DNA from 4 places in the Agrobacterium sp. 22-226-1 genome. Region 1 is predicted to be linked to each of the others. Evidence: predicted binding sites of a transcription regulator. Region 1 holds the regulator's gene; each other region holds the start of a gene.

Region 1 (7,387 bases):
TGGCCCTCGTCATCGAGGTTGCACAGGAAGTGGCGTCCTGGGGCGGAAGCGCTGCGACGGGCCGGCCTCACGGGTGGTTTCTGGGACTTGCCTCGGCTGGTTTTCTGCTGCTGACATTGCTGCGCAGCCGGCTTGCGCTTCTGGGCATGCCGCTTCTGCTCCTCGCCTTCGGCCTGTCATCCGCCATGGCCTATCGCGATCTGCCCGACCTGCTTGTTCATGAGGATGGCGAGCTGGTGGCGCTGCTGGAGGACGGCAAAGCCTACACGACGAAGGCTCAGCCGCAGGGTTTCGTTTATGGCCAATGGCAAAGGGCGCTGCTTTTACCGGAACAGCCTGTGCCGCCGGTCTTTCTAAAGACCGAGGCCACGGCAAACACCGTGGCTTTGGCCCCGAAGGCGAAGCTTGATCCGCAAGAGATGAGCGCGGTTGCACGGCAGATGACGGCGGCCCTGAGAGACGCCGAGCCCGGTGTTTTCACCTGCAGCAAAGGCACATGGTGCGTTGCGCGCGCGGGAAGCGGCGAATGGATCATCGTTCTGGAAGATGGCCGCTTTGCCGGAAAGGCTTGCGATATCGCCGATATCGTTATCGTCTCCCGCAGAACGTCCTTCTCGCAATGCCGCTCGGGCGCACTTCTGCTGAACCGCGATATCCTGCGGCGGATCGGTTCGCTGGAAATGGACTTCGCCGGCAGCGATCAGGCAGGGGTAGTCGGCAGGCTGCGCGCCGCAATCGCCGGCATGGACAGGCCCTGGAGCGAACATCGCTATTACGACTGGAAAAGCGGCCGGTTCGATCGCGACGTGCCCGATGCCGTCATGCGGTTGCTGGCGGCATCGCAATAGAGCGCCGCCAGCATGGGTCGTCAGGCCTTGATGCGCAGATCCGCGGTCAATTCGCCGATCCCGCTAATTTCCTCTTCATGCGCCACATCGCGCCAGACTTCCTTCAGCCCGGCCTCGTACCATTCGCGCATGGCGGGAAGGGCGAGCAGCCGGTCGCAATAGGCTTTCGCTGCGGGGGAAAGTTCCGCGCCATAAGTCTGGAAACGAAATGCCACCGGGCAGAAGAAGGCATCGACCGCCGTGAATTTCTGGCCGGCAAGAAAGGGCCCGCCGAATTTCGCGAGTCCTTCGCTCCACAGCGTATCGATGCGCTTTATATCGGCCGCAAGCCCGGTATCGCCACCCTTCGGTTTTACGCGAATGCCGACCGACATGGGGTAGAGATTGCGCAGCGAGGAAAAGCCCGCATGCATTTCGCTCGCCGCCGACCGTGACCAGGCCCTTGCCTGCTTGTCGCTCGCCCAGACGCCCTGATGTCTTTCCGCCAGATATTCGGCGATCGACAGCGTTTCCCAAATTGTCACGCCCTCATCGACAAGGCAGGGCACCTTGCCGGTCGGCGAGAAGGTGGAGAAGGAAACGCCTTCGCCGAAGGGAACGAGTTTTTCATCGAAGGCGATGCCGAGCGTGCGCATCAACACCCACGGCCGCAGCGACCATGAGGAATAGTTCTTGTTGGCGATATAAAGATCATACATGACGTGTTTCCCCGATATGACGCGCATTTCTATACCGGCGGATGGCCCTTGGAATATTGCAAATAATCCATGGCTCCCATAAGCCGCGTTGATGAATGGCAAGGTGAGGGCAGGGAGAAGGAGGCATATCTACGTCACCGCCCGGAGATGAGGGCGAAAAACCCCCTCTCTTTACTTCCGCAGAGCCGCTCTGTTCCAGAGAACAAGCCAAGATGCCTCAAAGGGAGCGCCATCGTCTCGATGACGCCCTTAGCGAAAAAAGCGGGCTGCCAATTAATGGTAGCGCCGGATCAGCCCAACCAGCTTGCCCTGGATTTTCACCCGATCCGGCCCGAAAATACGGGTCTCATAGGCGGGGTTGGCGGCTTCCAGTGCGATGGAGGCTCCCTTGCGACGGAAACGCTTCAGGGTCGCTTCTTCATCATCCACCAGTGCTACGACGATATCGCCAGGATTGGCCGTGTTGCCGTTGCGGATGATGACGGTATCGCCATCAAAAATGCCGGCTTCGATCATCGAGTCGCCCTTGACCTCAAGAGCGTAATGTTCGCCCGAGCCGAGCATGTCGACCGGCACGGCCACATCATGGGTGTTGTTCTGGATGGCGGAAATCGGCACACCGGCGGCGATACGGCCCATGACCGGCACGGTGACGGCGCCACCGAGATCATTGGCCGGCGCCTTGGGGGCAGGGGCCGGCTCCGGCGTCTTTGGCTTGCCGAGGCTGCCTTCGATGACGCTCGGCGAGAAGCCGCGCTGCGGCCTTGCACCCGGAGCATAGGCCTCAGGCAATTTGATCACTTCCAGCGCCCGCGCCCTGTTAGGTAGCCGGCGAATAAAGCCGCGCTCCTCGAGTGCGGTGATCAGCCGGTGGATGCCGGATTTGGATGCAAGATCGAGAGCGTCCTTCATTTCATCGAAGGAGGGCGGCACGCCGGACTCTTTCATTCTTTCATGAATGAAGAGAAGCAATTCCTGCTGTTTGCGCGTGAGCATGAGGAAAACACCCTTGAGAATCGTCGTTGAAGTCGCGAAACAAATACAGAACGAACACTATATGTTCCATATGTGTTCCGCAATCCCCTAAAATTTCGTGAAGGGTGCATCGCAGATCGTGATTTGATCGTCGAAACCATGAACAAAGCAGATTTAACGACGTAGGCGGCACGTCTTGAATACTAAAACCACCGACCGTGGAGACCGACCGGTGGTTTCTGGCTGCCGATTTGCTACGGGCCGAACGTCAGTAGATCGTGAGCGCAGGAATGAAGCTGACTGCGATGAGAAGCAGCATCGCCATGGTGAAGAACGGCCACAATTCCCTCGTCGTCGCGCCGAGCGGCGCTCTGGCTATGGAGGACGAGATGAAGAGCGTGGTGCCGATCGGTGGCGTATAGAGCCCGATACCGAGATTGATCACCATCATCATGCCGAGCTGCACCCGGTCGAGCCCGATCATATCCGCAAGCGGCACGAAGATCGGTCCGAGCAGCAGGATCGACGGCGGCAGATCGAGCGGCATGCCGATGATCAGCATCAGGACGTTCATCATCAGAATGATCAGGATCGGGTTGGAGATATTCTCCGCCACCCAGGTGGCGAAATGCTGGGGCGCCTGATCGAAGGTGAGCACCCAGCCCACCGCCGCACTGCCCATGATGACCAGCATGACGACGCCGGTTGCAGAGCCTGCCTCGACGAAATTGTCGCAGAAACGCTTCCACGTCAGATCGCGATAAAAGAAGATGCTGAGCACGAGCGAATAGACGACGGAAAGAACGGCCACTTCGGTCGGCGTTGCAAAGCCGAAGCGCAGGCCGAGGATGATCAGGATCGGCAGGAGGATCGCCGGCAGGCTGCGGAATGCAAGTAGCGCCAGATCGCGCTTGCGGATGCTTTCGTCACGCACCGCATAGCCCCGCCGCACGGCAATGGCCCAGCAGACGAAGATGAAACCGACCGCCATGAGCAGGCCCGGCAGAATGCCGGCGATGAACAGATTGGCGATGCTGACGCCGCTGACCAGCGAATAGAGGATCATCGGGATCGACGGCGGAATGAGCACATCGATGACGGCCGAGGTGGCATTGTTGGCCGCACAGAGGGGAGCGGGGTAGCCCTGGCGCTTTTGCCATGGAATGAGCACCGAGCCGAGTGCGCTCGCATTGGCGACCGCCGAGCCGGAAACGCCGCCGAACACGACCGAGGAAATGACGGTGGTGGAAAGCGGGCCGCCGCGCCAGCGCTGCATGGCCTTGGAGGCCAGCTCCAGAAGCTGGGTTCCAAGTTTGCCGCCGAGCATCAGCGTGCCCGCAAGCATGAAGAACGGCAGCGCCAGCATCGGGAAAGACTGCGTCTGGTCGTAAACCTGCTGCGCCACGATCGAGAGCGGCACATAACCGTTCCACAGCACGGCGACGCCCGCAGAGATGATCAGCGCATAACCGACCGGAACCGCAATCATCATGAGAATACAAAATGCGATGATCATCACGATGGTCATAGCGGCATCTCCTCGGTTGCACCGTGCGGGCGGGCATGCCAGCCGCCGGAGAGAATGCGTAGACTTGCCGTTGCGGTGGTGATCGAGACCAGTGCCGCGCCGAAGGCGATGGAATAATATCCGATGCTGTTGGGCAGTTGCAGCACAGGGCTGATTTCCGCGCCGGCGATCTCGGCGACGACAAGCGCCTGCTGCGCGAGAATGACGAAGCTTGCGACCGTCACGAGATTGGCGAACAGCAGAACCGCCACCTTGCCGCGTTCGTCGAACTTGTCATAGATCCATTCAACCGCCATATGCGCGCCGCTCTGCGCGGCAAGGGTAATGCCGGCAACGATGAACCATGGAAACAGCATGGTCGGCAGTTCTTCCGCAAAATCCAGCCCGCCGGATGTCGATAGATAGCGGACGATGACGTTTGCCGTCATGATGACCGTGAGCAGAATGCCGGTTGCCACGATGACGATGCGGCAGAGGATGGCGATGAAACTGTCAACGCGATTGGCGGCGGACAAGGCTCCTTCGAGCATTGGCGCATCTCCTGAAAACTGAAACCGTATGAATGTCGGCGTGAGCGAGGCTCCCGCCGATCCTGTCGGTGGACATGAAGGCGACGCCGGGCGGCATGAACCGGCCCGGCATCCTGATCGTCAGCCCTTGGCGGCCTTTTCCAGCTCAGCGACGAAATCGCCGAAGGGCTTCTGCTTCCATGTCTCCAGCACCTGCGCGGTCGCTTTCGCGAAAGCGGCGTGGTCGATGTCTTCCACCACCTCGATGGCGGCATTGGCCTTGAAGGCGGCCAGAGACGCGCTTGCCTTTTCCGCCGAGAGTTTGCGCTGAAGCGCGCCTGCCTCCTTCGCAGCCGCCTTGACCGCCTCGAAATCCTTGCCCAGCCGCCCCTCGGCGAATTTGGACATCAGGAACGGGGTGGACTCCCACTTATGGGCGGTGAGGCTGATATGCTTGTTGACCTCGTAAAGCTTGGAGCTTTCGATATTCACCAGCGGATTTTCCTGCCCGTCGACGACGCCCTGCTGAAGCGCGATGTAGAGTTCGCCAAACGCGATCTGAACCGTCGCCGCATCCAGCGCCTTGAAAATATCCATGGTCATCGGGTCGGCCGGCGTGCGGATTTTCAGGCCCGCGACGTCCTGCGGCTTGGTGATGGCGTGTTTGGAGTTGGAGACATGGCGGATGCCGTTGTCCCACCAGTCGAGCGGCACGATGCCGACCTTCTGGAAACGCGCATCGAGCGATGCGCCGACATCGCCCTCGAGCACCTTGATAGCCTGATCGGCGTTGCTGAACAGAAAGGGTAGGCCGAGCGCCGCAAGTTCTGGAACAACGCTCGAAACCGGACCCTGGCTGTTGGCGGTGAAATCCAGCGCCCCGGTGCGCAGGCTGGTCAGCATGGCGGCGTCGCTGCCAAGCGTTTCCGAACCGGCGACATTGATCGCCACGCGGCCTTCGGTTTTCTGGGCAACAAGTTCCGCGAATTTCGCGGCCGCCAGCGTGCGCGGATTGCCCGGCGCAGCCCCATGGCCGAGCGTCAGCGTCGTGGCGGCCCGGGCGTTGCGGGCCGTCGTCAGAATGGCCGGCGCAGCCAGCGCCAGTCCGGTACCGGTCAGGAACATACGCCTGTTGATGGAAATACTCATTTTTCTCCTCCCTGGATTTAAACACCCTCGGCGTTGTCCGACCACGCGGATAACGCGCTCCACTCCCTTGAAACCGCCGGCTCCCCCCGGCTGATTCCGCACCATGTTTCAGCTTCAGCCTTTAGACCGAACCGTGCGGTACTTCAAAACTTTCATTCTCCAGCCACGCCCTTGCGCGCGCCACGATCATCGCCGTCGAGATGCCGTAGCGGTCATGCAGGGTGGGCAGAGCGCCTGCATCCAGAAAGGCATCGGGCAGGGCGATGTGTTGCAGGCGCGGCGCCCGGCCGCTTTTCATCAGCGCCATCGCCACGGCCTCTCCAAGCCCGCCGATTTCGCTGTGGTTTTCCGCCACGATGACCAGACGATCCGCCCGGTCCACTTCCGCGAAGATCGAGGCGGTATCGAGCGGCTTGATTGTGGGGGAATGCAACACGGCGCAGCCGACACCCTCTTTTTCAAGCAGGGCAGCCGCTTCGAGAACCCGCATCGTCAATATGCCGGACGATATGAAAAGGACCTGCGCACCATCGCGGATAAGCTTCGCCTTGCCGAGTTCGAACCGATAGCCATATTCTTCGAGCACCACCGGCACCTGGCCGCGCAGCAGGCGCATATAAACGGGGCCGTTGTAATCCGTAATGGCCGGCACCGCGCCTTCTATGTCGGTCGCATCGCACGGGTCGATGATCGTCATGTTCGGCAGCGCGCGAAAGATCGCCAGATCGTCGGTCGCCTGATGGCTGGGGCCGTAACCCGTCGTCAGGCCGGGCAGGGCGCAGACGATCTTCACCGGCAGGTTTTCCTCGGCAATCGCCATCGCGATGAAATCATAGGCGCGGCGGGCGGCGAAGACCGCATAGGTGGTCGCGAAGGGCACGAAGCCTTCGCGCGCCAGACCGGCGGCGGCGCTCATCAGCAATTGTTCGGCCATGCCCATCTGATAAAAGCGCTCGGGAAAGGCTTTGGCGAAAATATGCAGGTCGGTATATTGGCCGAGATCGGCGGTGAGGCCGACAATATCCTCGCGTTCCTTCGCCAGCTGAACAAGGGCGCGACCGAAGGGAGCAGGCCGTGTCGGCTGGCCTTCGGCGGCGATGGAGGCGATCATCGCCGATGTGGTCAGGCGCTTCTGCGGGGCTGCTGCACTCATTGCGGCCGTCCTTCCTCAAGGGCGTTAAGCGCCAGCTTCCATTCATGCGCCTCCACGCGAATGAAATGGGTGATTTCGCGGTTTTCGAGAAAAGGCACGCCGCGGCCCATCCGGGTATCGAAAATGATGGCGCGCGGCCTGTCATCGGAAAGTGACATGGCGATATCGAAGGCCTCGCGAACCTTGTCGATATCGTTACCGTCCACGCGCTGCACGTGCCAGCCGAAGGCCGCGAATTTGGCGTCCACAGGTTCAGAGGACAGCATCTCGCGGGAAGGGCCGTCCGCCTGTTGATTGTTGAAATCCACGAGATTGATGAGATTGCCGAGCCTGTGATGGGATGCGCCCATGGCGGCCTCCCAGGTCGAACCTTCGCCCAACTCGCCATCCGACATCAGGTTGATGATGAACCGGTCGGAATTCTTGCGCTTGAGGCCGAGAGCCATGCCCACCGCAATGCCAAGCCCATGGCCGAGCGATCCGCCGGTGATTTCCATGCCCGGCGTATAGGAGGCCATGCCGGACAT
Region 2 (7,387 bases), on a different contig from region 1:
CCCGCCGCTCAAGCATAAGCTGGAAAAACTCCAGAACGGCGCTTTTAGGATAACCGTAGAACTGGCCAAGTACCCACGCCGTCTCCAAAATCACAGCGAGACTTACAAGCAGGGTTTCTCCGTCCTCAAGCCGTGTAAGAAGACGCTTCACCGTTTCTTTTTGTTCGACATCGTCATCTACCACGATACGGAGCAGAATATTCGTGTCTATTCCGAAACGGCTGGTCATTCGTCTTCCGTCTTACCCGTAGAACGCTTGTACCGCGCAACGGCTCCCTCACCAATCGCGTCATGCATCTGCTCGACGGTAAGCTTTTTGCCATTCGGAGGTTTACCGAGAATTCCGGCCAGATCGGCAAGAGATTTATTACGAGGGACAACGATCATCTCCCCGTTACGAACCCAGGCGTAACATTTGTCGCCAGGCTTGATTTTCAATTGTTCGCGCACGTTCTTGGGAACTGTCATCTGCCCTTTGGAGGTGATTGTCACCTGAAAGCCCATGCCGCCGCCCTTTTTCTTACTTTTTACCCATTGTAAGGAATTTAGCATTAAGCGCATCAACGCGAAAGCTCTTTCAGCCCGAGCCGGATCAGCTTGGCGCTGTCGCCGCCCTCCCCGCCGTTCTTCAGCGCCGCGGCAACCGCATTGGCGGCCTGGTCGCGCGAGTAGCCGAGATTGGTGAGCGCGGAAACGGCATCCGCCACCGGTGCGGATGCGACACCCTCACCAAGCTCCTGCTTAAGGCCGATCGAGGCGGAAGCCTCTCCTGCGAAGGCCGGCGCCTTGTTGCGAAGCTCGGTCACGAGGCGCACCGCCACCTTCGGCCCGACGCCCGGCGCGCGTGAGATCATCGTTTTGTCCTGTAACGCAATGGCATTGGCCAGTTCGGAGGGCGACAGCGTGGAAAGAACGGCCAAGGCCACTTTCGAGCCCACGCCCTGCACGCTCTGCAAAAGATTGAACCATTCCCGCTCGAGCGCCGAGAGAAAGCCGAAGAGCTTCAGCTGGTCTTCACGCACATAGGTTTCGATGAACAGCACCACCGCCTCTCCGACGGAGCCGATTTTCGACAGCGTGCGCGCCGAACAATAGGCGACGTAACAGACGCCGTGCACATCCACCAGCACATAGTCCGCGCCGATTTCCTCGATGCTGCCCTTCAGTTTTCCGATCATGATGCCGCCCGCTGCAATGAGACTTTAAATATTCAACCGGCCGCCAGCAGTCGCCGCATCCTGTCACCGCCGCGATTATGGGCGTGGCAGATTGCGATGGCGAGCGCGTCCGCCGCATCGTTACCCTTGAATTCGGCCTTCGGCATCAGGATTTTCAGCATCATGTGAATTTGCTGCTTTTCGCCGTGCCCTACACCGATCACGGCCTTCTTGACCGCGTTCGGCGCATATTCGAAGACCGGCAGTCCCGCGCGTGCTGGTACCAGCATGGCGATGCCGCGTGCCTGGCCGAGTTTCAGGGTCGCAACCGCATCCTTGTTCACGAAAGTCTGCTCCACCGCCGCTTCATCGGGCTGATGGCTGTGCACGATATCCGCCAGCCCGTCATGCAGCTGGCAGAGCCGGGAGGCCAGATCCATATCGCCGTCCGACGTCACCGTGCCGGAGGCGACAAACCGCAGGCTGTTGCCGAGGGTGTCGATCACCCCCCAGCCGGTGCGCCTTAATCCGGGGTCAATGCCGATGATTCGAATCGTCTTTTGCATGAGGCACCTTATCTTTCCGGCTGCGACCCTGCCAGCGATAAGTGAACAAAACGACAACATTCATCAAATTTGCAGTGCAGCATTTACCTCTGCTTAAACCGCGTACCGCATTGTTCCCCCACAAAACCAAAAAAGGGGAGCTGCGGACATGATGATCCGCAGCATAATATTTGAGCCATATCAGCCATCCGGTGGTGCCACATGCTTGGCGCGGGAACTGATCCGGCATTGGGGGCTGCATCGGCCATGCTGAACCGTTTTCATTCCATATCCACCAAAGTGCTGGCGATTTTCCTGGCGCTGATGGCGATCTCGACCGGGGCTCTGACGCTTCTCGGCTATCAAAGCAGCAGCGGCGTTCTCGAAGAACAGGCGTCGAAATCCATGGAGAGCATTCTCGTCTTTCGCGGCGACATGCTTCAGGAGCGTCTTGAGCAGCTAAAAACGCAGGCGGATTCCATTGCCAAGATCGAATCCCTGCAAATGGCTGTCGTCTCCATGCGCAGCGGCTGGGCGACCGTGCAGAAGAATTCCGGTGATGCGAAGGCGGAACTGCAGCGCGTCTTCGTCAAGGAAAACCCCTTTGGCGAAAAGGAAAAGCTGATCAAGCCGGAAAGCCCGAGCGGCTTTTATTATTCCACCCATGAAAAAACCCAGACGGATATTGGCGGTTATCTGCAGGGAACGCCATTCAGCGACGTTCTCTTCATCGATCCCGCAGGCACGGTCTATTACTCTTACCTGAAAGGATCGGCTTTCGGGGAAACCGTCACAGGCGGCGCCTGGGCGGAAAGCGGCCTCGGCGCGGCTTTCGCACGCGGCGCTGCGAATGCCGAAAAGGCCGTGAACGACGTGGCGCAGACCAGCTTCTCCGGCCTACGCATCGATGCAGCCACGAACGAGGCCGGCATTTATTTCGGCGTTCCCGTCGTCAAGTTCGGCGCGTTCAAGGGCATCGTCCTCTTCCGGGTCAAGGAAGAGGTCTTCAGCCAGATCCTCACGAAGGGTGTGACGACCGGCAGTTCCGAACAGTCGGCAATCGTTTCCGCCGATGGCAAGGTTATCGGCGTGGAGGGCAACAGGCTGGTCGGCCTCGATCCGGCAATCTACGGCTTCCATGGACAAGCGCTGAATACGACGGGCATGACGATTGCCAAGATCGACCGCGCCGATGGGGAGGCCAATGCCTATGCCCGCCCCTTCTCCTTTGCCGGGGAAAAATATCTCGCGGTGGAAAGCATGCTGCGCAGCGAATTGAATGCGGGCTCGGTTTCGATTGCCGGCACGCTTGCCGTGATCGGCCTTTGCGTTCTGGCGGCCATGTGCGCGGCCACGGCCTTTTTCGCGCGGCGTCTCTTTGCACCGCTGGAAAAGCTTGCAGGATTGACCGGCGAAGTGGCCGCAGGCCGTCTCGATGCGGAGATCGGCAATCAGGACCGAAAGGACGAGATCGGCCGCATGGCGCAGGCGCTCGGCAGTTTCCGCGAAAAGCTCATCCTGCAGCGGGAGATGGAAGAAACCGCATCGCGCACGCGGGAGGAAGCAGAAACGGCCCGCCGCGCGCATCTTGCGGAACGGGAGGCCGAGGCCGGCACCCTGCAGATGGTCGTGCATTCCCTGGATGAAGGTCTGGACCGGCTGGCGAACGGCAACCTCGCCTATCGTATCGAAACCGTCTTCCCCGACGATCTCGAAAGCCTGCGCCACAACTTCAACACGGCGCTTGCCCGGCTCAGCGAAACCATGCAGGCCATCGGCGGCAACTCCGCCGCAGTTCGTGGCGGTTCCGAGGAGATGCGGGTGGGCGCCGACCAGCTCGCCGAACGGACCGAACGGCAGGCAGCATCCATCACCGAGACGGCAAGTGCCATCAAGGCGATCACGGAGGCCGTCCGCGACCAGATCGAACGCGCCGAACAGGCAACGCGGATCGCCCGGGACGCCAGCGCGGAGGCCACGGCATCCAGCCGCGTCATGGAGCAGACCATCGCCGCCATGGAGGCCATCCAGACCTCGTCGCGCCAGATCAACCAGATCATCGGCGTCATCGATGAAATCGCCTTCCAGACCAACCTTCTCGCCCTCAATGCCGGCGTTGAGGCAGCCCGTGCGGGCGAAGCCGGCAAGGGCTTTGCGGTCGTGGCGCAGGAGGTGCGCGAACTGGCGCAGCGTTCGGCAGCGGCCGCAAAAGAAATCACCAGCCTGCTGAAACGTTCCACCGACGAGGTTTCCGCCGGCGTGGCGCTGGTGGAAAAAGCCGGCACGTCGCTTTCCGGCATCGGCAAGCATGTGCAGACCATCAGCGCACGCATCGAGGAGATCATGGACTCCACCCGCGAGGAAGCGCACACGCTCTCGGAAATCAACAGCACCGTTGCAGGTCTCGACACCATGACCCAGCAGAATGCCGCCATGGTGGAAGAAACGACGGCCGCCATTCACAATCTCGCCTCCGAAGCGGGCGAAATGGATGGCAGGCTTGGACAATTCACGCTGGCTTCCGACCGGGATGCAGCAGGTCATCGCGACGCCCGACAAATTCGGCGGGCAGGCTGAAAAAGCAAAGGGGCCTCTTCGGAGGCCCCAATTTTTTTGAACCATCCTTCAATTCTGCGCGACTTCACTGGTAAATCGGGACACGCGTCTTACATCCGCAGCAAAGATTTAAATTTCGCAGGAGCGTCGGATGATCCCCTTTTCAATTCTCGACCTTTCGCCCATCGGCGAAGGCGAGAGCGTCAGCGAGGCGCTTGAAAATTCCCGCCGAATGGCGATCAAGGCCGAAGAACACGGCTATAACCGCATCTGGCTGGCGGAGCACCACGGCATGCCGGGCATTGCCAGTGCTGCAACATCGCTGGTCATCGCCCATGTGGGCACGGCCACGAAACATATCCGCGTCGGCTCCGGCGGCATCATGTTGCCCAACCACTCCCCGCTCGTCATCGCCGAGCAGTTCGGCACGCTTGCGGCGCTGCTTCCCGGCCGCGTCGATCTCGGTCTCGGCCGTGCGCCCGGAACCGACATGCGCACGGCACGGGCGCTGCGCCGCAATCTCGATGCCGGCGCGGAGAATTTCCCGCATGATATTGTCGAACTCCAGCGTTACCTCGGCCCGCCGCAGCAGGATCAGGCTATTCTCGCTGTGCCGGGCATGAATTCCAACGTGCCGATCTGGCTGCTCGGTTCCAGCACCTATAGCGCACATCTCGCCGCAGCCCTCGGCCTGCCCTATTCCTTCGCCTCGCATTTCGCGCCTGACATGCTGATGGAAGCGATCCATATCTATCGCGAGCGCTTCCAGCCCTCAGAAGTGCTGGACAAGCCCTATGTGATGGTGGGTGTGATGGGCGTCGGCGCCGATACGGACGAAGAGGCGCAGCATCTCTTCACCTCCTCGCTGCAGCAATTCGTCAACCTGCGCCGCAACGTGCGCACGCAGTTTCCGAAGCCGGTGCACAACATGGACGATTACTGGAACGAGATGGAGCGTTTTTCTGTCGAACACACACTGCGTTTTGCAGCCGTCGGCTCGCCTGAGACGATCCAGCGGCATCTCGACGGCTTCCTTGCGGAAACGCAGGCGGATGAGCTGATCGTTTCTATGCCGATCCATGACATCGAAAAACGGCTGCGATCCGTGGAGATTTTTGCCGACGTGCGGACCTCCATAAAGAAGGCCGCCTAAACAAAAAGCCCCGGAGCGGATCGCTACCGGGGCTTTTTTGAAACATGAGACGTCAGGCGGAAAGCTTGGCGAGAATTTCTTCGGACACTTCGAAGTTGGAATAGACGTTCTGTACGTCGTCATCGTCTTCGAGATTGTCGATGAGCTTCATCAGCGACTGTGCCTTTTCTTCATCCACCGGCACCGTGTTCTGCGGCTTCCAGATGGCCTTGACGCTTTCGGCTTCGCCCAGCACGCCTTCCAGCGCCTTGGAAACCTCGTTCATCGCTTCGAAACCGCAGATGATGGTGTGACCGTCTTCGGAAGATTCGACATCGTCGGCGCCGGCCTCGATGGCGGCTTCCATGACCTTGTCGGCATCGCCGACTTCAGCCTTGTAGGAGATTTCGCCGACGCGGTCGAAGGAGAAGGAGACCGAGCCGGTTTCGCCGAGAGCGCCGCCGGCCTTGGTGAAGATGGAGCGAACGTTGGAGGCGGTGCGGTTGCGGTTGTCGGTCAGGGCCTCGACGATGACGGCGACGCCGCCCGGGCCGTAACCCTCGTAGCGGACTTCGTCATAGTTTTCGCCATCGGCGCCGGAGGCCTTCTTGATCGCACGCTCGATATTGTCCTTCGGCATGGACTGGGCCTTGGCGTTCTGGATTGCCAGACGCAGGCGCGGGTTCATGTTCGGGTCGGGCATGCCCGTCTTTGCCGCAACGGTGATTTCGCGCGCAAGCTTGGAAAACATTTTGGACCGCACGGAGTCCTGCTTGCCCTTGCGGTGCATGATGTTCTTGAACTGTGAATGACCAGCCATGGAAAACCTGATTGTCGTAATTTGGAGATTGCGGGCCTTATAAGTGCGATAGCCGCGCCATTCAACCCCGCAAGCGCTTTCTCTTGCCGCAACAACGGAAGGAACTGATTTATCCGCTCTTCGTTCTGATCATGAACGCGGCGGAACAGGGCATTTTTCCTCCGTCGCAGCATGAGACCCGAAGGAGAAAACATATGGTCAGCCTGACTGAAGCACGAGAAGCACCGGCCCGCCAGCTCTGGGATGAGATCAATTCCGTCCATGCCGGCATGCTCGGTCTCGAAGGACTGCACAACCACATGCAGCCCATGGCGCCTCATGCTGACCCCAAGACCAACACCATCTGGTTTTTCTCCAAAAAAGACACCGATCTGGTGAAATCGCTGAAATCCGGCTCCCGGGCGCATTTCTGCGTGGTGGGCAAGGATCACGACTACCACGCCTGCCTTTCAGGCATCCTCGAAGCCCGCGACGACAAAGCCAAGATCGACGAATATTGGAACTCCGTCACGGCGGCCTGGTACGAACACGGCAAAAGCGACCCGCAACTGACCATGCTGGCGTTGCATGTCGACGATGCCGATATCTGGGCTTCGACGGACAGCACGCTGAAATTCGGCTGGGAAATCGCCAACGCGAATATGTCGGATGACAAGACGCCTGACGTCGGCGTCCGCCAGCACCTCACCTTTGCCTGATAAACCACCCCGGCCTTCCCCGCCCGTCGCCATGCTACATGCCTTTTGGCACCAGTATCTGCGGCTGGCGGGGAAGGTTTCTCATCGAAACGCGGATCACCGGATCGGTCGCATAGGCAATGCGGAAACTTTCGCCGAACATCGTCAGAAACTGCTCCAGTGGCGGGCCGGTGCGGTGCATCGGCAGGATCAGCGCGGAGCGCAGGCGCTTGACCACCCGGCTCATGCTGTCGGCACCCATGGTCAGCCCGCCATCCACCGGCACCATCAACACATCCAGACGGCCGATCTCAGCATAATGCGTATCCGTCAACTCGTGATGCAGATGCCCGAGATGGCCGATGCACAGCCCGGCAACCTCGAAGATGAAGATGGAATTGCCGTTCTCCTGGAAGGACTCGTAATCGCCCCAGCGGTTGCGGATGTCGGTTGCGACATTGCGGATATAGACATCGCCCACCAGAACCTTGTGCTCGGCC
Region 3 (7,387 bases), on a different contig from region 1:
ACAAGGCATTGAAAGTAGGATGGTGGCTGCTGTTGGATTCCCGCAGGTCAAAATCGCATTGCCGGGGAGGGCGGTGACGGTTTTTGCTTCCAGTCAGGAGGAAATTGAACAGATATATGGCGACGCTCCCGAGCATCAGGTTATCAAAGCCAAGGCAATAGCTGCCCTTCGGGAGCGACAGGAAGCTTGGGATCGTTTGGACACGGCTTGGGGATACAGTCGCGCCCAGAAAGCCGAGATAAGGTCCGACCGCCTTGAAATGAAGCTGGCGAAAGCCCTGTGGGCGCAACCTGCCATATCGATTGCCGGAGCCATTGCAAAACTGCACTCCATTCTCGTCACCGGAGAGCAGCAGGGCATGCCTGATGAATTCCCATGGCCGGAACTTCGTATCGTTCTTGACAACCTGTCAAAAGATGGGCCGCTTGCATGATGTTGGCAAGCGAAATGATTTTTCATACCGGCTTTCTGCTTTTCCTTTTTTCGGAATAGGCGGTTGAGAAAAACCTCAGGTGCTTCCCTGTACGAAGCTGCGTCTGGCCGAATCCTCAAGGCCGTAACGCTCCTTAATATCGGAATTTACTTTATGCCCAGGCGGGCAAGCCAGAAGTTCTGACCGAGCGCAAAAATATCCGTCAGACGTAAAAAACGATGGGCATTCGTTGCACTCACGGTTTGCCACCGAAACTACTGATGTATGGCGCTATATCCGTCACCGACTATTTCCACATGGCGCGCATCCGCGCACCCACATCGATGCGGATCTGCTGCGCGCTGCGCTCGGAAGCGGCGGCCGACACCAATGGCCAGGTTGCCGTCTCGAAGAATTGCAGCAATGTCGCCGGTATGAAGCGGGTTCTTGCGGCGTAAACATGCCTGTCGCCCTGCTGGCTCTGCCCGCCGGTGAAGAAACGTTGCGGCGTGATCAGCGCGAGACTGTCCTTTGCGCGCGTCATAGCGACATAAAGCAGCCGGCGTTCTTCCTCCAGCTCCTGGGTGGTGCCGACCCCGAGATCGGAGGGAATGCAGCCGTCGACCACATTCAGGATGAAGACGGAACGCCATTCCTGGCCTTTTGCCGAGTGGATGGTGGAGAGGCTGAGATAATCCTCGTCAAGCAGCGGCACCCCGGCCTGATCGCTGGTGGCGTCGGGCGGATCGAGCGTCAGCTCGGTCAGAAAGCGCTCGCGTGAGGGGTAGCCGCCGGCGATCTGCTCAAGCTGCAGCAAATCGGTCTTGCGGGTGTCCGCATCCTCATGGATGCGTTCCAGATGCGGTTCGTACCACAGTCGCGCCTGCCCGATCTGGCCCGGCCAGTCGTTCGGCGCCTGTCGCAGGCCCACCAGCATTTGCGTAAAGGCTGTCCAGTCTTCGCCGGTCTTCGGCGGCGGCGGAATTTCGGCAAGGGCAAGCAGCGGCTCGGGGTCTGTCGCAATCGCATCGAGAATATTGCCGGCCTTCTTCGATCCTATGCCGGGCAGCATCTGCAGCAGCCGAAAACCGGCGACGCGGTCGCGCGGGTTCTGTGCGAAGCGCAGCACGGCCAGCATGTCCTTCACATGGGCGCTGTCCAGGAATTTCAGGCCGCCGAATTTGACGAAGGGGATGTTGCGGCGGGTCAGTTCCACCTCGAGCGGGCCGCTATGGCTGGAGGTGCGGAACAGCACGGCCTGCTGTTTCAGCGTCATGCCGGTTTCGCGGTTGGCGAGGATCTGGTCGATGATGAAATTCGCCTGTTCGGTCTCGTCCTTCACCGTCACGAGTTTCGGGCGCTCCAGCGACTGCCGCTCGGTCCAGAGGTTCTTGGTGAACCGCTCGCGCGCGAGATCGATGACGCCGTTGGCGGCCGCCAGGATCGGCTGCGTCGAGCGATAATTGCGGTCAAGCGTGATGATGTCGGCAGCAGGGCTGAAGGATGCCGGAAAATCGAGGATGTTTCGCACCGTCGCCGCCCGGAAGGAATAGATCGATTGCGCATCGTCACCCACCACGGTCAACCCGCGGCCACCGGGCTTCAGCGCCATCAGCACCGAGGCCTGAAGCCGGTTGGTATCCTGATATTCGTCGACCATCACATGGTCGAAGCGGTCGCCGATATCATCAGCCAGAATGGGATCGCTGACCATTTGGGCCCAGTAGAGCAGGAGATCGTCGTAATCGAGCACGTTCTGGACCTGCTTGGCCTCGACATAGGCTGCGAACAGCTCTTTCAGTTCACTCTCCCAGTTGGCGACCCAGGGATAATGCTGGCGCAATATCTCCTTGAGCGGCGTCTGGGAATTCACCACGCGCGAATAGATCGCAAGACACGTACCCTTCGTTGGAAAGCGGCTTTCGGTTTTGGAAAAACCGAGCTCGTGCCGGGCGAGGTTCATCAGGTCGGCGCTATCCTCGCGGTCGTGGATGGTGAAATCGATGTTGAGCCCGATCTGCTCGGCATAGATGCGCAACAGGCGCGCGCCGATGCCGTGAAACGTGCCGGACCAGGTCAGCGCGTCTGTCATGATTGCCGAATTCGCCCCGATAACGTGTTTGCAGATACGCTCGACCCGCCGCGACATTTCCGTGGCGGCACGTCTGGAAAACGTCATCAGCAGGATGCGGCGGGGATCGGCGCCATTCACGATCAGATGCGCAACACGGTGGGCGAGCGTATTGGTCTTGCCGGAACCGGCCCCGGCGATGATCAGCAGCGGCCCGGCCGTGTGTCCTTCCGCCAGCCCAACGCCATGCTCCACCGCCCTGCGTTGCTGTTCGTTGAGCTTTTCCAGATAGGCAACCGCCATGCCAGCAATCCTTAGATAACCTGCCTGTCCCCACGGGTGAGAACCTTGTTCAGAGATGGCAGTCGTCGGAATGTCCGGCCATTGTCTGCCCTGTCGTCGCAATGATTAGCAAAGACTCAAACAGCAATCCAGAACAAATGCTGAACGCATTGTTCCGGTGGTTCGAGCGCAGTCGGTGGTGAAATGTATCGGCCCAAGAGGTCGCTCGTCCCCTGCCGGCGATTGGCCGCTGCCGGTCGGGCGAAATCCCCGAAATTACGCCACGGGAGAATGCGAGCGGCCGTGGATGGGCCGCCCGGTGTGACCGTTGTGGGGGAATCGTTACAGGAAACTGCTTTCGAACAGCTCGCCTGAATAGGCCGAATGGGTAACGCCCGCTTCAAGATCGGCCTTGGTCAGCTCATCGACAAAATCGCCGTTCTGCATGACCAGCACACGGTCGCACATATGGGCGATCACCGCGAGGTCATGGCTGACGAGAACGAAGGTGAGGTCGCGTTCTTCGCGCTGGTCGGCAAGCAGGTTCAGGATTTCCGCCTGGATGGAGACGTCGAGCGCGGATGTCGGCTCGTCGAGCAGCAGGATCGGCGGTTCGAGGATCAGCGCGCGGGCGATTGCCACGCGCTGGCGCTGGCCGCCGGAAAGTTCATGCGGGAAGCGCTCGGCGAAATGTGCGGGCAAGCCCACCTGTTGCAGGGCGGCAGGCACTTTCGACCAGCCATCGCCAAGTCCCATGGCGCGGATCGGTTCGGCGAGCGCCCGGCCGATACGGTGGCGCGGGTGCAGCGAACCGTAGGGGTCCTGAAACACCATCTGGGCCAGTTTCAGTTCGTCGCGACTGCGGGTCTTGCCGACCGGTTTGCCGTTAAAGCTGATGGAGCCGGTCCAGCCGGCCTCCAGCCCCGCCAGCGACCGCAGCAAGGTCGACTTGCCGCAGCCGCTTTCGCCGACGATGCCGAGCGTTTCACCCTTGTTGACCGTGAGGCTGACGCCGCGCACGACGTGATTGCGGTTTTCCTTTGCGCCGTAGACGACGTCCAGCTTGTCTACCGTGATCATCGCATCACCTCCGCATCGATGGCCTGACGGTCCAGCACCCTGAGACGCCGCACCGGATTGCGGGGATCGGGCATCGCCGCGATCAGGCCCCGCGTATAGGGATGTTGCGCATCCTCCAGCTTGGTCAGCGTTTCCACGACGCGCCCGCCATACATGACCAGCACCCGCTCGCAGAAGGCCGCGACCATGCGGATGTCATGGCTGATGAGGATCAGGCCGGAATTATTCTCCCGCACCATCTCGTCCAGAAGCAAAAGCACATCCTTGCGGACGCTGACATCGAGGGCCGAGGTCGGTTCGTCGGCAATGACCAGCTTGGGCTTGGCGAGCAGCATCATGGCGATCATCACGCGCTGGCCCATGCCGCCCGATATCTGGTGCGGATAAAGCGCCATCACGCGGTCGGGATCGTTGATGCGCACGCGCAGCAGCATGTCGCGTGCTGCACCTCTCGCCGCCTTTCCGGTCAGCGCCAGATGCAGTTCGGCGGCCTCCGCCACCTGCTTTCCGATGGGCAGCACCGGGTTCAGCGAATAACGCGGGTCCTGCATGATAAGCGCCATCTCGCTGCCGCGGATCGTACCCATCTGCCGCTCGGATTTTTCGAGCAGCGGTTCGGACAGGAAATCCATCCGCTCCGCTGTCACCGTGGCGCCTTTCGGCAGGAGCCGCATGGTAGCCCGTCCGGTGGTGGATTTTCCCGAGCCGGACTCACCGACGATGCCTACCCTTTCGCGCGCGACATCGAAATTGACGTTGGACACGGCTGGAATGGTGTTGCGGCCGAAACGAACATTGAGGTCGCGGACCGAAAGGATGGGGGAGCTATCAGGAACGGGCATGACGCGGATCCAGAAGGTCGCGCAGCGTATCGCCGGCGATGTTGAAGGCAAGGCTCGTCAGCAGGATGGCGATACCGGGCATGACGGCGACCCACCAGTAGTCGAGCATGAACTTACGGCCGCTGGAGATCATCGCGCCCCATTCCGGCAGCGGCGGCTGGGCTCCGAGACCGAGGAAGCCGAGTGAAGCGGCCGTCAGGATGATGCCGGCCATGTTCAGCGTCAGGCGAACGATGACCGAGGGAATGCACATCGGCGCAATGTACAGAAACAGGATGCGCAGCGGCGAGGCGCCATAGAGACGGGCGGCGGCGACGTAGTCTGTATTGCGCACGACAAGCGCTTCCGCACGGGCAAGACGCGCAATCGGTGGCCATGCGGTGAGCGAGATCGCGATGATCGCCGTGCCGAGGCCGGCGCCCATGGCGGCCGCAAAGGCAAGCGCCAGCACGAGCGAGGGGAAGGACAGGACGATATCGGTCGCGCGCATCAGGATCGCGTCGGTTCGTCCGCCGAAGAAACCGGCCATCACGCCAATGGCAAGGCCGATAGGACCGACGATGACCGAGACCGACAGTACCGTCTGGATGGTGATGCGGGTGCCGTATACGAGCCGGCTGAAAATGTCGCGGCCGAATTCGTCGGTTCCGGCCAGATGCGCCCAGCTTGGAGGCTGGAGCGCGTTTTCCAGAGCCTGACGGGCAGGATCGTAAGGCGCGATGAGAGGTGCGAAAATGGCGACCAGAACCAGAATGGCCAGAATGGCGAAGCCGAACATTCCAAGCGGTTCGTCCGCGAGCTTTCGAAGTGTCCGCACGGTGGTAGTCGAGATGCGCGATAGGGCGCTGGGACGATCAACGGTATTGTTGTGCGCGATATCGGTCATCGTGCGGCCTCCCGTGTACGGGGATCGAGCGTGGTGTAGGCCAGATCGGCGAGGAAGTTGAGCAACATGAAAATGAAGCCGATGACGATCGTGGCGGCCAGAATCGCATTCATGTCGCCGATGAGCAGCGCATTCGTCATGTATTGGCCGATGCCGGGCCAGGAGAAGACGATCTCCGTGACCACGGCGCCTTCCAGCAGGTTGCCATAGGAGATCGCCAGAACGGTGATGAGCTGCACGGCGATGTTGGGCAGCACATGGCGGGTTATGGTGCGTGCTGGGCTGACACCCTTGGCCCGTGCCGCGATGACATAGTCCTGGCTGAGCTGTTCAAGGGTGAATGCCCTCGTCATGCGGGTGATGTAGGCCATGGCCATATAGGCTAGGATGATCGCCGGCAGGATGATGTGTCCAAGCGCGTTCCAGAAGATTTCCGTCTCGCCTGCGAGCAGGCTGTCGACGAGCATCAATCCCGTCTTCGGCTCCACGAGGCCTTCGTAGAAGACGTCGACCCGGCCGGGGCCGGCGACGAGGTTGAGGTTCGCGTAGAAAATCACCAGCCCAACGATGCCGAACCAGAAGACCGGTATCGAATGTCCCACCAGCGCAAAAACGCGCGCGAACTTGTCGATGAAGGTGTCGCGGAAGAGGGCGGCGGCGAGACCGAGTGGGACGCCGACGACCGTCGAGATGATGATCGCCAGCGTGGCGAGTTCGAAAGTGGCGGGGAAAGCCTGCGCCAGATCGCGGGTCACGGGGTTGCCGGTCAGGATTGCAATGCCGAAATCGCCATGCAGCAGCCCGCGCAGATAGATGAAGAATTGCTGGTAAAGCGGCAGGTCGAGCCCCAGCCGCGCTCGCATGGCCTCATAGGCCTTGGGATCGGCAAGTTCGCCGACGATTGCCCCGACCGGATCGCTCGGCATAACCCGGCCGATGATGAAGGTGATGCAGAGCAGGATGAAGAGGCTGACGATCAGTTGCAGAAAACGATGTCCAAGCCCGCGCAGTGAGATTTCCGTCATTGCTGGCCGCACTTCCCTGTGAGAACGCTGTCGGCAGTGGAGCCTTTGCACGCTGCTCGCCGCAGACGCGCAATTCTCCTTTGCAAAAACTCTTGATGGTACTTCATCCCAACTCCTCCCTGAGCTAACATGAAAACATATGATGTGCGGCCGTGTCATCATATGAGTAGCGAAGGGATTCGTATTCTGCAAGAGGGAAGAGTGGCATGATGGGCGACAAGGCGAGGCCGCGGGAGAGGCGGGCACAACAGATCATCGATAATCTCAGCGCAGAAATTCGCAGTGGAAAACTGAAAAACGGTGATCAACTTCCCACCGAACCGGAGCTTGAACGCAGCTACGGCGTGAGCCGCACCGTGGTTCGCGAGGCGATCGCGGATTTGCGTTCCGCCGGCTATGTCGTTCCCATCCAGGGCAAGGGGGTTTTCGTCAGCAATGCCAGTGAGTGGGCCGGCGTGAAACTGACGCAATCCGAAGTCGGAACCATTGCGGAAACGCTGGAAATGCTGGAGTTCAGGCTTGCGACCGAAGGGGAGGCGGCCGCAATCGCCGCCTATCGCCGCACTGCCCAGCAGGAGGCCGCAATCTCTGCGGCGCACCGGAAAATGGCCCGCGCCATCGATGCGGGTGAAACCACCGTCGATGCTGATTACGAGTTTCACACGGCCATCGCGATAGCCACCAATAACCGCTTTTATCTGGAGGCTCTGCGTCAGTTCGGTTCGCGCTCTATACCGCGCGGGCAGTTCCCGACGCTGCCGGAAACCGGTGACGCGAATTATCTTCGCA
Region 4 (7,387 bases), on a different contig from region 1:
GATGCCGGACATGGATTTTGCCAGGAAGTTGACGCCGGCAACCTGCTTGACGTCGCTTGCGCCGGCATCCGCCGAACCGCCGCCCATGGCAAGCTTCCGGCGGGCATCGGCAAGCTCGCGCTCAAGCTTCTTGCGCTCATCGAGCAGACCTTCGACACGCGACAGCACATCGCCCGGCTGCACCTTCAGCGAAGAAGCAAGCGCCTTAACCCGCTCATCCTGTTCGGCCAGATAGGCAAGCGCGCCCTGCCCGGTCACGGCTTCGAGACGGCGCACGCCCGCACCGACGGCGCTTTCGCCGAGAATGCGGATGAGGCCGATCTGGCCGGTGGCCGCCACATGCGTGCCGCCGCAAAGCTCGACGGAATAGGGACGATTGGCTTTTGCGCCATGCAGGCCGGTGCCCATGGAGACAACGCGAACTTCGTCGCCGTATTTTTCACCGAACAGCGCCATGGCGCCCTCGGCAATGGCGTCGTCGACGCTCATCAGGCGGGTCACGACCGGCGAGTTCTGCAGAACGATTTCGTTCGCCATTTCTTCAACAACCTTCAGCTCCTCGGCCGACATCGGCTTCGGATGCGAAACGTCGAAACGCAGGCGCTCGGGCGCAACCAGCGAACCCTTCTGGGCAACGTGTGTGCCGAGCACTTCGCGCAGCGCCTCGTGCAGCAGGTGGGTGGCGGAATGGTTGGCGCGCAGGCGCGAGCGGCGGTCATGATCGACCGTCAGCTGAACGGCATCGCCAACTTTCAGACCGCCCTTGGAAACCGTGCCCAAATGCACGAAGAGGCCTTCGCCCTTCTTCTGGGTATCGGAAACGGCAAAGGCGCCATTGTCGCCGGAAATCACGCCGGTATCGCCCATCTGGCCGCCGGACTCGCCATAAAACGGCGTCTGGTTGACGACGACCTGCACCGTTTCGCCATCGGCAGCGCTATCCACCGACTTGCCGTCCTTGACGATCGCCTGGATGACGCCTTCGGCGGTTTCGGTGTCGTAACCGAGGAATTCGCTCGCACCGAGCTTTTCCTTGAGCTCGAACCAGACGGTCTCGGTCGCCTTGTCGCCGGAACCGGCCCAGTGCGAGCGGGCTTCCGCCTTCTGGCGCTCCATCGCATCGGTGAAGCCGGAAATATCGACGCCGATTTCGCGGGCGCGCAGCGCATCCTGCGTCAGGTCCAGCGGGAAACCATAGGTATCGTAGAGCTTGAAGGCGGTTTCGCCATCCAGCATGTCGCCCTTGTGCAGCGTCGAGGTGGCATCGGAAAGCAGCGACAGGCCGCGTTCCAGCGTCTTGCGGAAACGGGTTTCCTCAAGCTTCAGCGTCTCGGAAATCAGCGCCTCGGCACGGACCAGTTCCGGATAGGCGCGGCCCATCTGCTGCACCAGCGCCGGCAGCAGCTTGTAGATCAGCGGCTCGCGCGCGCCGAGAAGTTCGGCATGGCGCATGGCGCGGCGCATGATGCGGCGCAGGACATAACCACGGCCCTCATTGGACGGCAGAACGCCATCGGCAATCAGGAAGGCGGACGAACGCAGATGGTCGGCGATGACGCGGTGGCTGGCGCGCTTTTCGCCTTCGGCCGGAACGCCGGTCGCTTCCACGGAAGCGGCAATCAGCGCGCGGAAGAGATCGGTGTCGTAATTGTCATGCTTGCCCTGCAGCAGCGCCGAAATACGCTCAAGACCCATGCCGGTGTCGATTGACGGACGCGGCAGGTCGATGCGCTCTTCCTTCGTCAGCTGCTCATATTGCATGAAGACGAGGTTCCAGATTTCGATGAAACGGTCGCCATCTTCTTCCGGCGAGCCGGGCGGGCCGCCCCAGATATGATCTCCATGATCGTAGAAGATTTCCGAACAGGGACCGCAGGGGCCGGTATCGCCCATCGCCCAGAAATTGTCGCTGGTCGGAATGCGGATGATGCGGTCGTCAGAGAAACCGGCGATCTTCTTCCAGAGGTTAAAGGCCTCGTCGTCGGTGTGGTAGACGGTGACCAGCAGACGATTGCGGTCGATGCCGAATTCCTTGGTAATCAGGTTCCAGGCATGGGTGATCGCCTCTTCCTTGAAATAATCGCCGAAGGAGAAATTGCCGAGCATTTCGAAGAAGGTGTGGTGACGGGCGGTATAACCGACATTGTCGAGGTCGTTATGCTTGCCGCCGGCGCGCACGCATTTCTGCGCCGAAGCGGCCGTGGAATAGGGACGGCTTTCAAGACCGGTGAAGACGTTCTTGAACTGCACCATGCCGGCATTGGTGAACATCAGTGTCGGATCGTTGCGCGGCACCAGCGGGCTGGAGGGCACGATCTCGTGTCCGTTCTTCTTGAAGTAGTCGAGAAAGGTCGACCGAATTTCATTCACACCGCTCATGCCCACACACCGCTCACAGCTGGAGTCCATCACTTCCACCCCGAAGGATGGCTATATTGCAAAATCACTGGCTTTTATCGTCCGCACCCGGCCCTGTCCAGCCATGGAGGCCCGCGAAGGCGCGCCGACAAACAAAAAGGGCCATGCGAGGCAAATCGCACGGCCTTTTTGTTATGCCAATTCATGTCGAGCGCAGCAGCCGGGCGGAAAACACCCCGCGGCGTCACCCAGATCAGCCGTCGTCACCGTCGCTGTCACCGGCTTCCGGGCCGCCATTCTGCAGGAAGCGATCGGCGATCAGGCCGGCATTCTGGCGCAGCGCCAGTTCGATCTCATTGGCCGTTTCCGGATTGTCGCGCAGGAAAATCTTGGCGTTTTCACGCCCCTGCCCCAGACGCTGGCTGTTATAGGAGAACCATGCACCAGACTTCTCGACGATGCCGGCCTTCACGCCGAGATCGACAAGCTCACCGGTCTTGGAAACGCCTTCGCCATACATGATGTCGAATTCCACCTGCTTGAAGGGCGGCGCCATCTTGTTCTTGACGACCTTGACGCGCGTCTGGTTGCCGACAACCTCTTCGCGCTCCTTGACGGAGCCGATGCGGCGAATGTCGAGACGAACGGACGCATAGAACTTCAGCGCGTTACCGCCCGTCGTCGTTTCCGGCGAACCGAACATGACGCCGATCTTCATGCGGATCTGGTTGATGAAGATCACCATGCACTTGGACTTGGAGATCGACGCGGTCAGCTTGCGCAGCGCCTGGCTCATCAGACGGGCCTGAAGACCCGGCAGGCTGTCGCCCATTTCGCCTTCGATTTCCGCCCGCGGCGTCAGCGCCGCAACGGAGTCGACGACCAGAACGTCGACCGCGCCGGAACGCACCAGCGTATCGGTAATCTCGAGTGCCTGTTCGCCCGTGTCGGGCTGCGAGATCAGGAGGCCCTGCAAATCCACACCGAGCTTGCGGGCATAGACCGGATCGAGCGCATGTTCGGCGTCCACGAAGGCGCAGATGCCGCCCTTCTTCTGGGCTTCGGCAATGGTCTGCAATGCCAGCGTCGTCTTACCGGAGCTTTCCGGGCCATAAATTTCAATGATGCGCCCCTTCGGCAGACCGCCGATGCCGAGCGCGATATCCAGGCTGAGCGACCCCGTCGAAACGGTCTCCACTTCAACCACGTTTTCATTGGAACCGAGCTTCATGATCGATCCCTTGCCGAACGACCGTTCGATCTGGGAGAGCGCCGCTTCCAGTGCCTTGCTTTTATCCACCGATTTATCCTCTACGAGACGCAAAGAATTTTGTGCCATCCGAACCACCTTTAGGTTATTGAAGCCGCACAGGCAATGAAGCAGTATGGAAACGGTATGTACTCTATTTGTTCTCATTTCGCAAGGCTGAGCCAGCATATTGAAAACAAATAGCGATAAGTCGTTTGTTCTGCTTTCGTTTTTCCGTGCCCGGCCCATGGCCGCAAACCGGATGCGAGGTCAGGAAGACGTCAGTTTAGGCCGAATCGTCCGGTCTTTCCATCCGCCAAAGAGGGAAACGCAAGCGTGAAGAAAATACTCGTTCTGGGCGGCGCGCATATCGACAGGCGCGGTATGATCGAGACTGAGACCGCGCCCGGCGCGAGCAACCCCGGCTCGTGGATGGAAGAGGCCGGCGGCGGCGGTTTCAACGCCGCGCGCAATCTTTCCCGCCTCGGTTTTCAGGTCCGCATCATCGCCCCGCGCGGCGGCGACGCGACCGGTGAGGCGGTGGCGGAGGCCGCACGGCAGGCGGGCGTGGAAGACACGCCCTTCACCTTCCTGGACCGCCGCACGCCGAGCTACACCGCCATTCTGGAGCGTGACGGCAATCTCGTCATCGCGCTGGCCGATATGGACCTCTACAAGCTCTTCACCCCGCGCCGCCTCAAGATACGCGCCGTGCGCGAGGCGATCACGGCGAGCGATATCCTGCTCTGCGATGCCAATCTGCCGGAAGATACGCTGACGGCGCTCGGCCTCGTCGCCCGCGCCTGCGAGAAACCGCTGGCGGCCATCGCCATATCCCCCGCCAAGGCGGTGAAGCTGAAAGCGGCGCTCGGCGATATCGACATCCTCTTCATGAACGAGGCGGAAGCCCGCGCGCTGACCGGCGAAACGACGGCCAATGTCCGCGACTGGCCCGACATCCTGCGCAAGGCCGGGCTTGCCGGCGGCGTCGTCACCCGCGGCGCGAGCGAAGTGGTGGCCTTCAGCAGGACGGAGACGGCGATCCTCCATCCGCCCCTCATCCGCGAGGTGAAGGACGTGACCGGTGCGGGCGACGCCATGGCGTCGGGTTATCTCGCCGCCATTGCCGAGGGAAAGACGATTGCGGAAGCGTTGAGGCAAGGCGCGGCGGCGGCAGCCATTACCGTGCAATCGCCCTTCGCCACCTCCCACGAACTATCAAAAGACAGTGTCGGAGCCATGTTGGGGCTTGTTCCCCGGGCTGAAATGCTGGCATGAACCCGCTTTTAAAAACTGGAACAGATGAAATGACCCGCCCTATCTCCCCGCTCCTGCCCATCGTCTATTCTCAGGAAGTCGCCGCCGCCAAGCAGCGCGGTGCGCCGATCGTGGCGCTTGAATCGACCATCATCACCCACGGCATGCCTTACCCCGGCAATATCGAGATGGCGGAAAGCGTCGAACAGATCATCCGCGATCAGGGTGCGGTTCCGGCCACCATCGCGGTCATTCACGGCACCCTGCATATCGGCCTTGAGAAGGACCAGCTCGAGGCGCTGGCCCAGACCACCGACGCCATGAAGGTCTCGCGCGCCGACATCGCCTTCGCGATCGCCGAGCGCCGCACGGGTGCTACCACGGTGGCCGCCACCATGATCGCCGCCGCCCGCGCCGGCATCCGCGTTTTCGCCACCGGCGGCATTGGCGGCGTACACAAGGGCGCGGAAGAGACCTTCGACATCTCCGCCGATCTGACCGAGCTTGCGAAGACCGGCGTGATCGTCGTCTGCGCCGGCGCCAAGGCCATTCTCGATATTCCGAAGACGCTCGAGGTTCTTGAAACCAATGGCGTACCGGTCGTCACTTTCGGCTCGGAAGAATTCCCGGCTTTCTGGTCGCGCTCCTCCGGCCTGCCGAGCCCGCTCTCGCTCAACAGCCCGGCGGCAATCGCCAATTTCCAGACAACCCGCGAACAGCTGGGTATCGATGGCGGTATGCTGGTGGCCAATCCCGTGCCGGAGGAAGACGAAATCCCGCGTGAAGAGATGGAAATCTACATCAACCGCGCCATCTCCCACGCCGAACGCGACGACATCACCGGCAAGGAAGTCACCCCCTACCTGCTTGGCGACATCTTCCGCCTGACGGATGGCCGCAGCCTGGAAACCAATATCGCGCTGGTGCGCAACAATGCGCAGCTTGCGGCGGAAATCGCGGTGGCGCTGAACTGAGGGCACACATCTCCTCTTCGGGCCGTTCGGCAGCGGCCCCCAAAGAGATTGCTGTCGGAGCTTTGGAAGCTGGAACAAACACGTCCCCCGTCATGCTCGGGCCTGTCCCGAGCATCTACTACGTCTCGACCGGAGGAAACGTGATTAGATTCTCGCCACAAGGGCGAGGATGACGTCGCGTATTTGGAAAGCCTGTCCCAACAAAAAAGGCCCGGAGAGCTTGCGCTTCCGGGCCTTTGTTTTTCCTGTCGAACCCGATCAGTTCTGGGCGACCGGCTTCACCAGCGGCGTCACGCGGCGGATCGTGACGCGGCGGTTCTGCTGTTCCGGACCGAGCGTCTGGACCTTCAGATAACGCTCACCATAGCCTTGCGTCGCGAGGTTTTCCGGCGGAATGCCGTAAACATCGGTCAAGACATTGGCGACGGAAGCGGCGCGCTCGTCGGAAAGAACGAGGTTGCTTTCATCCGAACCGACGGCGTCGGTATGGCCCTCGATCAGGAAGGTTTCACCCGGGTTCTTGTCCAGCGCCTTGTTGATCGCATCCGCTACCTTGCGCAGCGAACGGGCCTGCGTCATCGGGATTTCGGCGCTGCCGGTGGCGAAGGTGATGGTATCGAGGTCGATACGGCGCACCTTGTCGCGGATACGGGCCGAATAACGCACTTCATCCAGTGAATAGACACGCTCCACCGGCTCGACGGGCGGCTGTTCCAGGAAGCGGTAATAATCGCGGTCCGGATCGCTCGAAGTGTCGATGATGTAGTCCGTTACGGGAATGCGCAGGCGCATCGGCGGCAGGTCGAGGCCCGGATCGCGATAGACGTAGTCGCGGTCGGGATCTTCCATCAGCTCCGGTGCATAGAAAAGCACATATTCGCGGCCGCGATCGTCGATGCGCGAGCGCTGGATCACGTCGCCATATCGGTTGCGGATGGTCACCACCTGCGTTCCGTCACGACGCTCCACGGTTTCGCGGACACGGCCGCCGGGCAGACGCTCGTAATAGGGCTCGCCGCCATCGCGGATGAAGCGCTGGTTGTCGTCGCCGCGCACCACAACGCGGTCGCCGAATTGCAGGATGATCGGCGCATCGCGGTCACGATCACGCGGACGGCCTTCGCGCGGCTGCCATTCGCGCACGCCTTCCGGCCGCTCATATTGCGGGCGGCGGTCGACACGCTCGCCCTGCTGCGAGGTGATGGCTTCCATCTTGACGGGCGGCGGCGGGGCCTTGCCTTCGGCGGCGCCGGCGCGCTGCGCCTCGGCGTCGGAGGTCGGGACCTTCACGTCACCGGCCTGTTCGCGTTCACGACGGCGCTCCTCGCGGGTCTGGCGGTTACCGGAACGTTCCACTTCCTTGTCGCTGTCGAGAACGGCGGCGCCCTTGTCGACCGGCAGAATGACGGTATCGGCGGTCTTGGACGGGTCCTTAGCGATTGCCTTGGCCTTATCCAGCTCTTCCTTCGTCATCGGCGGCGCTTCCGTCTGCGGAACAGCGACCTGATTTGGAACGGGTTCACCGGCCGGCGCCTGTCCGGTTGTCGTA

Evidence for each region. Region 1 encodes LexA, which represses DNA repair genes until DNA is damaged. Its sites were predicted from a motif close to TGTTCNNNNTGTGTTCNG; they were not measured.
Region 2: ruvC (crossover junction endodeoxyribonuclease RuvC) is a predicted target of LexA. The motif match lies at 1,765-1,782, and genes of this name have one in related genera.
Region 3: ACQZ5K_RS17455 (ATP-dependent helicase) is a predicted target of LexA. The motif match lies at 2,916-2,933, and genes of this name have one in related genera.
Region 4: recA (recombinase RecA) is a predicted target of LexA. The motif match lies at 3,756-3,773, and genes of this name have one in related genera.

The regions. Positions count from the first base shown of each region.
Region 1 is NZ_JBNWCP010000003.1:145,511-152,897, forward strand. It holds gene ACQZ5K_RS06445 (ComEC/Rec2 family competence protein) at 1-848, shown strand, start outside; gene ACQZ5K_RS06450 (glutathione S-transferase family protein) at 869-1,546, opposite strand; gene lexA (transcriptional repressor LexA) at 1,820-2,542, opposite strand; gene ACQZ5K_RS06460 (TRAP transporter large permease subunit) at 2,790-4,049, opposite strand; gene ACQZ5K_RS06465 (TRAP transporter small permease) at 4,046-4,579, opposite strand; gene ACQZ5K_RS06470 (TRAP transporter substrate-binding protein) at 4,700-5,707, opposite strand; gene ACQZ5K_RS06475 (transketolase family protein) at 5,829-6,860, opposite strand; gene ACQZ5K_RS06480 (transketolase) at 6,857-7,387, opposite strand, start outside.
Region 2 is NZ_JBNWCP010000006.1:181,640-189,026, forward strand. It holds gene ACQZ5K_RS12860 (PIN domain-containing protein) at 1-229, opposite strand, end outside; gene ACQZ5K_RS12865 (AbrB/MazE/SpoVT family DNA-binding domain-containing protein) at 226-561, opposite strand; gene ruvA (Holliday junction branch migration protein RuvA) at 561-1,178, opposite strand; gene ruvC (crossover junction endodeoxyribonuclease RuvC) at 1,211-1,723, opposite strand; gene ACQZ5K_RS12880 (methyl-accepting chemotaxis protein) at 1,970-4,279, shown strand; gene ACQZ5K_RS12885 (LLM class flavin-dependent oxidoreductase) at 4,410-5,411, shown strand; gene ACQZ5K_RS12890 (YebC/PmpR family DNA-binding transcriptional regulator) at 5,464-6,210, opposite strand; gene ACQZ5K_RS12895 (pyridoxamine 5'-phosphate oxidase family protein) at 6,405-6,908, shown strand; gene ACQZ5K_RS12900 (MBL fold metallo-hydrolase) at 6,943-7,387, opposite strand, start outside.
Region 3 is NZ_JBNWCP010000010.1:21,816-29,202, forward strand. It holds gene ACQZ5K_RS17450 (hypothetical protein) at 1-433, shown strand, start outside; gene ACQZ5K_RS17455 (ATP-dependent helicase) at 720-2,786, opposite strand; gene ACQZ5K_RS17460 (ABC transporter ATP-binding protein) at 3,108-3,845, opposite strand; gene ACQZ5K_RS17465 (ABC transporter ATP-binding protein) at 3,842-4,687, opposite strand; gene ACQZ5K_RS17470 (ABC transporter permease) at 4,674-5,573, opposite strand; gene ACQZ5K_RS17475 (ABC transporter permease) at 5,570-6,598, opposite strand; gene ACQZ5K_RS17480 (FadR/GntR family transcriptional regulator) at 6,805-7,387, shown strand, end outside.
Region 4 is NZ_JBNWCP010000004.1:300,325-307,711, reverse strand. It holds gene alaS (alanine--tRNA ligase) at 1-2,379, opposite strand, end outside; gene recA (recombinase RecA) at 2,612-3,697, opposite strand; gene ACQZ5K_RS09560 (carbohydrate kinase family protein) at 3,944-4,885, shown strand; gene ACQZ5K_RS09555 (pseudouridine-5'-phosphate glycosidase) at 4,915-5,838, shown strand; gene ACQZ5K_RS09550 (OmpA family protein) at 6,097-7,387, opposite strand, start outside.